2 regions of the Iodobacter fluviatilis genome follow, and region 1 is predicted to be linked to the other one. Evidence: predicted binding sites of a transcription regulator. Region 1 holds the regulator's gene; the other holds the start of a gene.
What was found. The regulator HrcA, encoded in region 1, represses chaperone genes, less so after heat shock. The targets are predictions, from matches to a motif close to ATTAGCACTCGNNNNNNNCGAGTGCTAAT.
Positions count from the first base shown of each region.

Region 2: rpoH (RNA polymerase sigma factor RpoH) is a predicted target of HrcA. The motif match lies at 3,541-3,569, and genes of this name have one in related genera.

Region 1 covers NZ_CP025781.1:307,868-313,687, reverse strand. Annotated here, with positions in the region: gene C1H71_RS01445 (DUF2339 domain-containing protein) at 1-955, opposite strand, end outside; gene mltB (lytic murein transglycosylase B) at 1,252-2,280, opposite strand; gene hrcA (heat-inducible transcriptional repressor HrcA) at 2,324-3,337, opposite strand; gene C1H71_RS01430 (NAD kinase) at 3,485-4,360, shown strand; gene recN (DNA repair protein RecN) at 4,572-5,820, shown strand, end outside.
Region 2 covers NZ_CP025781.1:1,623,088-1,628,907, forward strand. Annotated here, with positions in the region: gene ftsY (signal recognition particle-docking protein FtsY) at 20-1,252, shown strand; gene C1H71_RS07260 (GNAT family N-acetyltransferase) at 1,290-1,817, shown strand; gene ftsE (cell division ATP-binding protein FtsE) at 1,855-2,508, shown strand; gene ftsX (permease-like cell division protein FtsX) at 2,515-3,417, shown strand; gene rpoH (RNA polymerase sigma factor RpoH) at 3,604-4,455, shown strand; gene msrP (protein-methionine-sulfoxide reductase catalytic subunit MsrP) at 4,667-5,590, opposite strand; gene C1H71_RS22105 (protein MIGRI) at 5,726-5,820, opposite strand, start outside.

The DNA of each region.
Region 1 (5,820 bases):
CCATCACGGCCAGCGATCTAGCATCTTGTTTAATCGCCAGAATGGCCGAGAACACCGCAATGAGCACTAAGAATGCCAGTGCAAAGCCAGCAGGAATTACTGCAAACTTGAGTGCGGTAAAGGCAGTGAGGTAAAGCACACCCACCCCACCGCCTTGCATAATCAGCGCGTATTCACGGCGCTTATCCCGTAATCGCCAGCCAATCACCAAGAGGGCAACAGCACCGAGTGCGGTGCCAGCAAAGCGAAACTCCACCGGCAGCATGCTGTTGTCAGCGGCAAATTTTAGTAAAAACGCTACGCCAAAAAAGAGGATTAAGATCCCAACCCGCACCACGGTATTGCCGCCCAATAGCCAGTTTTTGGCCATTTGATAAGCGTTATTCAATTGGGTGTCCAGCCAGCTTGGCCCTGCAGCAGGGCGAGGGCTAGGGATTTGGGGCGGCTCGGCGGCTTGTGAAAGTGGTGTGGTATCTGGCTTAGATGGGCTTGTTGCTATGCTTGGAAAAATGTTAGTGGCGGCTTCAGAAAGACTGATGTTGCTAGGCTCTTGCAGAAGTGCTTCAGCCGCCGTGCTCATGCTTGGTTCTGATGTTAGTGCTTCAGACGCAGTCATTATTGAGCTGCTTGGCTCAATAATGTGGGCTTCACGGTCTGACATGCTAACAAGGTCTGTGGTTTTTGCGGGGGCTGAGGCTTTCATTTGCGCAACTTCTGCCTGCAAAGACGCCAAGGATTGCTCTAGCTGATCTACCCTTTGCCTCAGGCTCAGCGCGCTGGCGTTAGCCACTGGTGCTGTCTGCTCTTGGCTACTTGCCTGGGCTGGGTGGGTAGATTGCTTGCTTATAAAAATGTAAATCACAAAACCCAACAGGGCGCAGCCGAATGCGCCTTCCACGCCAAATTGAAATCCACCCCAAATCATGGCGATCAAAATAAAGATGCTGGCTTTCATGCGGGCCCTTGTTGTGCATGCATTTGGGCACGGCGTGCCCGTTTGTGCATCAATGTGAGAATGGTTTTTTTGGGTGTGTATTGCGTGTCTAGCAGCCTGTCGGACTTAGCATCAGTCAGCTGCAAAATCACCTGATCGGCCTATATTTCACCAGATTTTTGACCAATAACTCGTTATTGGCGCTGCAAATCCGGCAAAATCTGGTCTCGATCATGCGATTTTTCGCTTCGACCGTCGAAGTCCGACAGGCTGCTAGGCCAATCCTTAATACTTTGTTTAAAGCATTAGCGTTAGCCCTACCATTTTTTCTTGGCCGGCTTGCTTGTGGGTTTAGCTGGCCTTAAATCATCGCCTTCTTGATAGCTTTTTAAAATGCTTTCAGAAAGTTGCAGCACGGCCGTCGCGTAGAGCGTGCTTTTGTTGTAACGGGTAATCACATAAAAATTATTAAAGCCTAAAAAGTGGCGGGTAAAACCAGGCTCGGTTTCTAGCGAGAACAGCACGGCTTTTTCTGCGGTATCTAGCTCGGTGATCGGTACCACGCCTTTTTGCATGAGATCGCCCACGCTGTAGTGCAGATTAAATTTATCGGCGAAAACTTCACTTAAATCGGCATTGATATTAACGGCGGTGTAGGCGGTTTTACCCTGCTGCCAGCCGTGCTCTTTTAAATAATGGGCAACACTAGCGATGGCATCGTTGGGGTGGTTCCAGATATCGCGGTGGCCGTTTTGGTCGTAATCAACGGCGTATTGACGAAACGATGAGGGCATAAATTGTGGCCAGCCCATGGCTCCAGCGTAAGAGCCTTTAAAACTCAGGGGGTCTTCGTTTTCTTCGCGTGCTAAGAGCAAAAATTCGGTGAGCTCTTTTTGGAAGAACTCGGCACGGCGTGGGTAATCAAAGGCAATGGTGGTCAGTACGTCCAAAATATGAAAGCTACCGGTGTTTTTGCCGTAATTGGTTTCGGCCCCTAAAATCGCCACGATAACTTCTGGCTCTACCTCATAGCGCTCGCTAATTTCTTTGATCGCAATGGCGTGTTCACGCCAAAATTTGGCTCCCGCTAGGCTGCGCGCTGGGTTTACAAAATTCACCCGAAAGGTATACCAAGGCCTAGCGGTAGAAGGGCGATCTAAAACATCTAAAACATTGCTTTTGGGCGTAGCGCGGCTTAGCGTTTGCACTAGCTCTTCTTCGCTAAATTGGTAAGCAGCTGCGGTGGCTTTGATATAGGCCTGCACGTCTTTTCGGGCAACGAGAGCTTCATCGGCTTGGGCAAAACCCATCAGGCTAACTAATAATAGGGGAAGAAATTTATGCATTGTTTTCACTTAGAGAGGTGTGGAAGGGGGCTATGTCGTGCCCCTATTGGGAGAGCGCCGTAGAAAGTAATTGTGCGGTGATATCTACAATTGGAATCACCCGCTGATAATCCATTCTGCTTGGGCCTATCACGCCTAGTGTGCCAACAATCTCACCATTGACGCGATAGGGCGCAGTAATTACTGAGCATTCATCTAGGGGGGCCAAGCCAGATTCATCACCGATATAAATTTTAACGCCATCAGCGTGATTGCCAAGATCTAACAGCTGCAGCAGCGCTGTTTTTTGCTCAAACAGCGCAAACAATTGGCGCATTCTAATAACATTGGAGGATAAATCACCAAAGCCTAAAAGGTGATGCTCACCTGCAATTATCATGGAATCGCTGTGTTTTGCCAAAGAGGCACCGACGGCGACGGCGGCATTCATCAGGCTGACAATATCGCTTTTAAGCCGGACTAACTCGTTTTGTACCAGATGAGTCAGTGCCGAAAGTGTTTTGCCTGAGCAATATTCATTCAGTACATTAGCGGCTTCAATCAGCTCGCTGGCGCTAAACAGCCGCTCGGTTTGCAAAATACGGTTCTGCACATCGCCATCGCTAGTCACTAAAATCAGCAGCACACGGCGCTCTGATAGCTGCATAAACTCGATTTGCTTGAGCAAAATATCGTGGCGCTTTGGGCTTTGTACCATGCCTGCAAAGTGAGTAAGCTGCGATAAAATTTGCGATGCGGCAGCCACGCTGCGCTGTGGGCTATCGATGGGAAGCTGCTCGGTGAGTTCGGTAATAGTGAGTTTATCTAAAGTTTTCACTGTAAGTAATGAATCAACAAATACACGGTAAGCTAGGGCGGTAGGAATCCTACCTGCCGAGGTATGTGGGCTGGCAACAAAGCCTAGTGCTTCTAAATCAACCATCGTATTACGAATGGTGGCTGAGCTAATATCTAGCCCAGAAAAGTGCTGCAGGGCTTTTGAGCCAATAGGTTGACCGTCGGCAATGTAGCGCTCGACGAGGGTTTTAAGTAGAATTTGAGAACGATCGTTCAGCATGTGGGCCAATGGCGCTAGGGTTTATGGCGAATCTTACTTTGTTTTACAAGGACTTTTGCATCCAAGCAAAGTGTGTTGTGTTGTTTTAGTGAGTTTAAAGCAAAGTGCGCGGGTGTTTTTTTATTAAATTTCGGGTCTAATAAGCTTATGCATAGTCTACTGTTCAAAACCATTGCCGTGGTTGGCCGAACCGGCACACCGACCTTAGACGAGCCGATTCGTCGGCTTGCCGCTCTGCTGGCTCGCGCAGGCGTTAAGGTATTCTTGGATCAATCCACTGCGGATGAGCATGGCATCACCGAGCACCAGGCGGTTAGTCGCGATAATATCGGTAAAGTGGCTGATTTGGTGATTGTACTGGGTGGAGATGGCACGATGCTGGGTGTTGCTCGCTTATTGGCACCTTATCGCATTCCCCTTGTCGGTGTTAATCAAGGCCGTTTGGGCTTTATGACCGATATTTCAGTGGATGAGATGGATGAGCTGATAATTGCAATGCTATACGGCGAGTTCATCCCCGAAGAGCGCATCCTGCTTGAAACGACCGTGGTGCGTGATGGCCATGAAATCGATAGCGCTCTGGCGTTTAATGATGTGGTGTTTAGCCGTGGCAATACCGGCGGCATGATTGAGTTTGAAATCTTTATCGACGGGCGCTTTGTATATAGCCAGCGCTCAGATGGCCTGATTATTTCCACACCTACTGGCTCTACGGCTTACGCGCTGGCATCGGGCGGGCCGATTTTGCACCCTAGCCTACCCGCCATTGCGCTTGTGCCCATTTGCCCACAATCCTTGTCTAACCGCCCGATTGTGGTGAACGACACCTGTGCAGTTGAGTTTTTATTGACTCGCTCGGAAGATGCACGGGTTTATTTTGATAATCAATCGCACTGTAATTTGCACGAAAAAGACCGTGTATTAATTAGCCGCTACCGCAATACATTGAGGGTACTACACCCCAATAGCTATCACTACTACGATACGCTGCGCGAGAAACTGCGTTGGGGCGAGCGCTTGTAGGCGAAGATCTACGCACTTTTTAAAAAAGCTTAAAAGATCTATAAACGCAGAGCTAGATAAAGATAAAAGGCAGCAGACAGAGAGAGCCCTTTGGGGGCGATTAACTATTACCTGCCTTAAGACTGTTTCTTTGCGTGCTTCCTTGATCTCTGTGCCTACAGATCTTTTTTCACGCTCATCATCACTTGTAACCAAGGTGTAAACAAAGCGCATGCTGCTTTCTATCTCACTTAAATCATTTGTTATCGTCGACGAGCTTGTCCTCGATTTTACCTCTGGCTTGACGACCTTAACGGGGGAAACGGGCGCGGGTAAATCCATTGTGATTGATGCTTTGGGCTTGCTTTTGGGGGGGAGGGCAGAAAGCGCGGTGGTGCGCCATGGGGCTGATAAGGCCGAGTTGCAAGCGCGGTTTGTCGTGCCTCAAACGGCCTTGGCGTGGTTAGAAGCCGAAGCCTTGCAAGGGGATGAAGGTGGGGAGCTATTGATACGGCGCAATATTGATAGTCATGGTAAATCCCGTGCTTGGATTAATGGGATTTCCGCCACTTTGGCCCAGCTAAAAACACTGGGTGAGCAATTGGTGGATATCCACGGCCAGCATGCCCCGCAATCCTTATTACGCCCCGATGTGCAGCGTGATTTAGTCGATGGTTACGCCGGAGCTGCGGCGCTGGCGCGAGATGTGGCGGGCCTATTTAAAGATTGGAGAACGGCTACCGATGAATTGGCTACGGCCAGCAATAATGCCGAGGCCTTTGAGGCCGAGCGAGAACGCCTGCAATGGCAGGTTGAAGAAGTAGCCGCCTTGCAATTTACCGCTGCAGAATGGCCAGAGCTGCAAGCCGAGCATAAACGTTTACACCATGCTGCCAGCCTGATTGACGGGGTGCAAAGCAGCCTATTGATGCTGGCCGATGGCGATGAAAATTGCCAGTCTTGGCTAGGAGCTGTGGCGACGAAGCTTAGTGCCTTGGCTGATTTTGACGCAGGTATTTCTGAAACTTTAGAACTACTTGCCAGCACCGAGGCGCAGATGATGGAGTCGGTATATGCCTTGCGCCGCTATGCCGATCATCTAGAGCTAGATCCTGCAAGGCTTGCTGATGTAGAAAGCCGCTTAGACGCCATTTTTCGTATGGCGCGTAAATATCGTGTTGAGCCTGCGGATCTGCCAGAAAAACTCGCCAGTTGGCAAGAGCGCTTGGCCGAATTAGGCGGAGCGCAAGGTTTAGATGCCGTGCGCCGGCGTGCGGAGAAGCTAGAAGCCGAATTACGCAAGCAAGCTGCCGTTCTTTCAAGCAAACGCATAGCAGCGGCAAGCAAGCTAGGTAAATTGGTTACTGCAGAGTTACAACTCTTGGCTTTAGTGGGCAGCCGCTTTGAAATTGCCCTACATGTCCACGAAGCCCCTGCAAGCTTTGGTCTAGAAACCATTGAATTTATGGTTGCAAATCACC
Region 2 (5,820 bases), 1.3 Mb from region 1:
TCGGAATCCCCGCAAACTCATGTTCAGTTTTTTTCGCAAAAAAAAGCCGGTTGCACCGGTTACACCAGAATCACCACTGGTGGTAGAGCCTGTTCAAATCGACACGGCACCTATCAATCAAACAGCTGAAGTTGTAACTGACTCGGCTCCCGCTCCCTCTGCAGCCCTTATTCAGCAGCATGAAGCCATCGCCATTGAAACGGTGATAGCAGAGCCAGCCGCAGCCCCTTTTCAGAGCGTAGAGCCTGATGCTCCTGCTCCTGCTCCTGCTCCTGCTCCTGCTCCTGCTCCTGCTCCTGCTCCTGCTCCTGCTCCAATTATTGAGGCGGCTGAGCCACAAGCCAAGCTTTCTTGGTCTGAGCGCCTAAAAGCGGGTTTAACTAAAACCCGTGATCGTCTGGGTAAAAGCTTAGCGGGCCTATTTGGTGGCGGCCAGATCGATGAAGATCTGTATGAAGAGCTGGAATCGGTGTTGCTCACCGCCGATATGGGTGTCGATGCAACACAACATTTGTTAGATGATGTACGAAATCGTGTAAGCCTTGCAGGGCTTAAAAATGGCAGTGAGCTAAAAGGTGCATTACAAAGCTCCCTCACTGATTTAATCAACCCACTACAAAAGCCGCTGGATATTAGCACCCATAAGCCATTTATTTTGATGGTAGCTGGCGTAAATGGTGCAGGTAAAACAACCAGCATCGGTAAATTAGCCAAGTATTTTCAAGGCCAAGGCCTCAGCGTCTTACTCGCCGCTGGTGATACTTTCCGCGCTGCCGCGCGTGAGCAGTTGGTGGTATGGGGCGAGCGTAATGGTGTGCAGGTGATTGCCCAAGATGGTGGTGATTCTGCAGCGGTGGCCTTTGATGCAGTAAACGCAGCCAAGGCGCGTGGCATTGATGTGGTGATCGTCGATACCGCTGGCCGCCTGCCTACGCAATTACATTTGATGGAAGAAATAAAAAAAGTAAAACGCGTGGTACAAAAAGCCGATCCTACTGGCCCGCATGAAATCATGCTGGTGCTGGATGCCAATAACGGCCAGAACGCGCTCAGCCAAGTAAAATCGTTCGACGATGCACTCGGCCTAACGGGTTTGATCTTGACCAAGCTCGACGGCACAGCCAAAGGCGGGATTATCGCGGCCATTGCCAAACAGCGCCCTATTCCACTGCGCTTTATTGGCGTGGGCGAAAGCATCGACGATTTGCGCCCCTTTATTGCCAAAGACTATGTAGACGCGCTGTTTGATTAAGTATGGATAGGGCACACAAACAACTGACCATCTACTCATGAGCCCACATATTTCCTTTCGCACGGCTAGCCTTGCTGATGTGCGGAACTTGGCCGCGCTGGCGATTCAGGTATGGCTACATACCTACGCCAAGGATGGGATTCGCCATGATATTTCGGCGTATGTGCTGGGTGAATTTACTCCTAAAAAATTCGCTGCACTCATCAACAATCCACAGTATCGCCTACTGATTGCGGAGAATAAGGGGCATCTTATCGCCTACGCCATGCTTGATTTGGCCGCTAGCAATGCAGATTTGCCCAGCGCTGAACTGAAAACTTTTTATGTCCAAGAAGCCTTTACCGGCCAAGGTATAGGCAAGCAGCTCTTGGCGTATGTAGAGCGCAATCTCAATCAGCAGGCCTATTGGCTCAGCGTAAATAGCAACAATACCCGCGCCATTGCCTTTTATGCACACCAAGCTTTTGTTCAGCATGGTGTAACATATTTCGAGTTTGGCGGTAATCAATACGAAAACAAGGTGCTGGTGAAGCATCCAAAAGCAATAGACATCAAACATATGTAAAGGCATGCCGTGCCTTTACAGAGAAATAGGGCCTCTTATGATCCAGTTCCAGCAAGTCAGTAAGCGCTATCCTGGCGGCTTTGATGCCGTAAAGAACTTAAGCTTTGAGATACCAAGCGGCGAACTGGTGTTTTTAGCGGGCCATTCCGGTGCAGGTAAATCGACGCTATTAAAGCTGATTGCAGGGATAGAAAAACCGAGTGGCGGCATTGTTAACGTCAATGGGCAAAATATGGCGAAGATGAACCGCAGCTCGCTACCCTATATCCGCCGCCATTTAGGGCTCATTTTTCAAGACCATAAAATACTATTTGATCGCACAGTATTAGATAACGTCAGCTTGCCGCTCGACATTATTGGCTTTAATCATAAAGAAGGCCGCCGCCGCGTTTTGGCAGCACTCGATAAGGTTGGTCTCACCGGCAAAGAAAAGCTCAACCCCGTTTCGCTATCGGGCGGCGAGCAGCAGCGATTATGCATCGCTCGGGCCGTGGTGCATCGCCCTGCCATTTTACTGGCAGATGAGCCAACCGCTAATTTGGATAGAGATTACGCTCACGATATTTTGGAGCTATTTAAATCTTTTCACCAAGTGGGCGTCACCATTGTGATCTCCGCACACGATGAAACCCTGATGGCAGATTATGGCCGCCGGATTTTACGTTTAAAAAACGGTCAATTTTCTACCTGAGGCGATATGAAACACTGGTTAAGACTTCATGGCCAATCACTGGCCCGCACTTTAGGCGCATTAGTTCGCCATCCTTTTTCAAGCGCGCTTAATCTACTGGTGATTGGCATTACTGCCGCGCTGCCTTTAGCGCTCTGGCTGGTTATTAGTAGTGTTTCTAGCGTAGCGAGCCAAATTCATATTGAGCCGCAAATTTCGATCTTTATGCGCGATTCCGCCACCAAAGAAGACCTGAGCATGCTCGCTGAGCAGTTAAAAAAAGACCCGCGTATCGCCAGTAGCCGGTTTATTGCCAAGGACGAAGCACTTAAAGAAATGCAGGCGTCCTCTGGAGCCGCCAATTTATTAGCAGGCTTAAGCGAAAACCCACTACCTGATGCTTTTATCTTAAGTAGCAAAGATGGCCAAGCCACTAAGCTAGAAGCCTTGCAAAAAGACTTGCTAACTCGGCCTGGCGTAGACGAAATTCAGCTTGATTCGGCGTGGGCGCATCGTTTAGAAAGACTACTCGCCTTAGGCCAAACGTTATTCGAAGTGATTGTAGTATTGCTTGCCACGGCCCTAGCGCTGATTACCGGCAACGCCATTCGCATGCAGATTTTGACTCGCAAGGAAGAAATTGAGGTGGCGCGGCTCATTGGCGCAACGGATGCCTTTATCCGTCGACCATTTATCTACTTTGCCATGGTGCAAGGTTTGCTCGGTGGCCTATTTGCTTGTGCAATTGTGGCAGGTATTTTGTCGCACCTAAACCCAGCTGTGTTTGAATTAGCCAACGCGTACGGGCAAAAATTTAGCTTATTGTCACCAGACTTTAGTACGGTCGTCATAGTATGTGGCCTATGCACCCTGCTTACCTTTATCGGTGCATGGCTTGCGGTATGGCGACATTTGAGGCAATTTACCTAAAAAATTCAAGGAACTGCACTGGGCCATTCATTTACGCTATGGACCAGATAGGAAAAATTGCCGTGCTTCACCGCCCTATACTGTGATTGAATCAAGTCACTGAATAAATGAACTTCGTCATATTTTGGCACTCTCATGATACGAGTGCTAGAATCAACGAGAGTTTTTGCAAGGAGAGACTTAAACATGGCAGTTGCACTTACACTTCCCGTACTGTCTAGTGGTGACAGCATCGAGAGCTATATCCAGCGTGTAAATACGGTGCCTATGCTCTCACAGGAAGAGGAAATTAACCTTGCTGAGCGCTTTCGCCAAGAGAATGATCTAGAGGCCGCCAAGCAGTTGGTCATGTCCCACCTGCGGGTCGTGGTATCGATTGCACGCGGCTATTCTGGCTACGGCCTGCCACAGGCAGACCTTATCCAAGAAGGCAATATTGGCTTGATGAAGGCGGTAAAACGCTTTGAACCAGGCCGTGGCGTACGCTTGTTTTCCTTTGCCGTACACTGGATTAAAGCTGAAATCCACGAATACGTGCTGCGTAACTGGCGCTTAGTACGCGTTGCCACCACCAAAGCTCAACGTAAATTATTCTTTAATCTGCGCTCCATGAAGCCAGGCTTTGCCGCACTCACTACCTCAGAAGCGCAAAAAATCGCCGATGATTTAGGCGTAAAACGTGAAGAAGTGCTAGAAATGGAAACGCGGATGAGCGGCCAAGATATTTCGCTGATCTCGGACGACAACGAGGACGAAGGCTACGCGCCTATTGATTGGCTTGCCGATCACGACAGCGCACCGGACGCCACCCTTGCCCGTCGTGCTACCGATAAGCTGCATACCGAAGGACTGCAAATGGCACTGGCCAGCTTAGACGAGCGCAGCCGCCGGATTGTAGAAACACGCTGGTTAGCCGACGAAGGCTCGTCTTTAACGCTGCATGATTTAGCTGCAGAGTTTAATGTATCGGCCGAGCGCATCCGCCAAATTGAGGCCAAAGCCCTCAGTAAAATGAAGCAGGCTTTATTGCCAGCATAAAAAAACGGAGCCAGCGGCTCCGTTTTTTTATATCTGAACATCTTACAACAGTTCTGTAGACACAGAGAGCGGTGAGAACACAGAGCACACAAAAAACCTTTTAAGGGTGAGGGTGATCATTTACCCATTTTGCATTCTCATGGTTTTCTCAGTGTGCTGCTTTACCCATCTGTGTTTTCTGTGTCTACAGACCTTTTTGACTTTCACCCCCTCAAAACAACTTCTTCAAATCCATTCCCTTATACATTCCCGCCACTTGGTCCCCATAGCCATTAAACATTAAGGTTTTGCGCTTAAAAAACTCGCCAATACGCCGCTCGGTGGCTTGGCTCCAGCGGGGGTGGTCTACTTCAGGGTTTACATTGGAATAAAAGCCATATTCATTTGGCCCCGCCTTATTCCATGAAGTTTGTGGCTGTTTTTCAGTAAGGCGGATTTTTACAATGGATTTGGCACTTTTAAAACCATATTTCCACGGCACTACCACTCGGATGGGTGCGCCATTTTGATTAGGCAGTACTTTGCCATATAAGCCCACCGCCATAATGGTTAATGGATGCATCGCTTCATCGATACGCAGGCCTTCGGTATAAGGCCAATCTAGCACCGCTCGTTGCACGCCAGGCATCTGCTCTTTATCTGCTAATGAAATAAACTCAACATATTTAGCTTTAGAGGTGGGATTAACCCGCTTTAGCAGCTCTGAAAGAGGGAAACCCACCCATGGAATCACCATCGACCAGCCTTCTACACAGCGCAAGCGATAAATTCGCTCCTCAAGCGGCGCTATTTTTAAAAGCTCATCCATAGAAAATGTGTGAGGCTTATCACATTCACCTTCAATCACAATATTCCAAGGCCGCGTTTTTAGCTTGCCCGCAGTTTGGGCGGGATCATCCTTGTCCGTGCCAAATTCATAGAAATTATTGTATTGGGTGATTTGCTCAAAGCTGTTTTTATCGTCTTTAACCGAGAGAGGGCTCTTACGATAAACCAGCTCGCCCGCCGCTTGCGCAGGCAACGCCACCGCCAAGCCCAAAGCCGCAGCACCGGTCATCAGTTGCCGACGGTTTAACCAAAGCGCTTCTGGGGTGATTTCAGAACTTAAAATTTGATCAGTAGGGCGAATGAGCATGGTGTTCTCCTAAAATTTTTTAGTCGGGTAGAAGCACCATGGCTGACAGTAGTGCCAATAAATATTATTCAGTACTCAATTACCCCTGCAGGCAAGCGCAGTCCACTTAACCATCCTACTTTAGGCTTGAGTATTTTAATATACTTGAAAAAACAAGGCTGTAGCGGCCCCAAGCAGCAAAACAACGGCTGCAATTCGCATGCTGCGGTCTATTTCTGAGCGCATTGCTG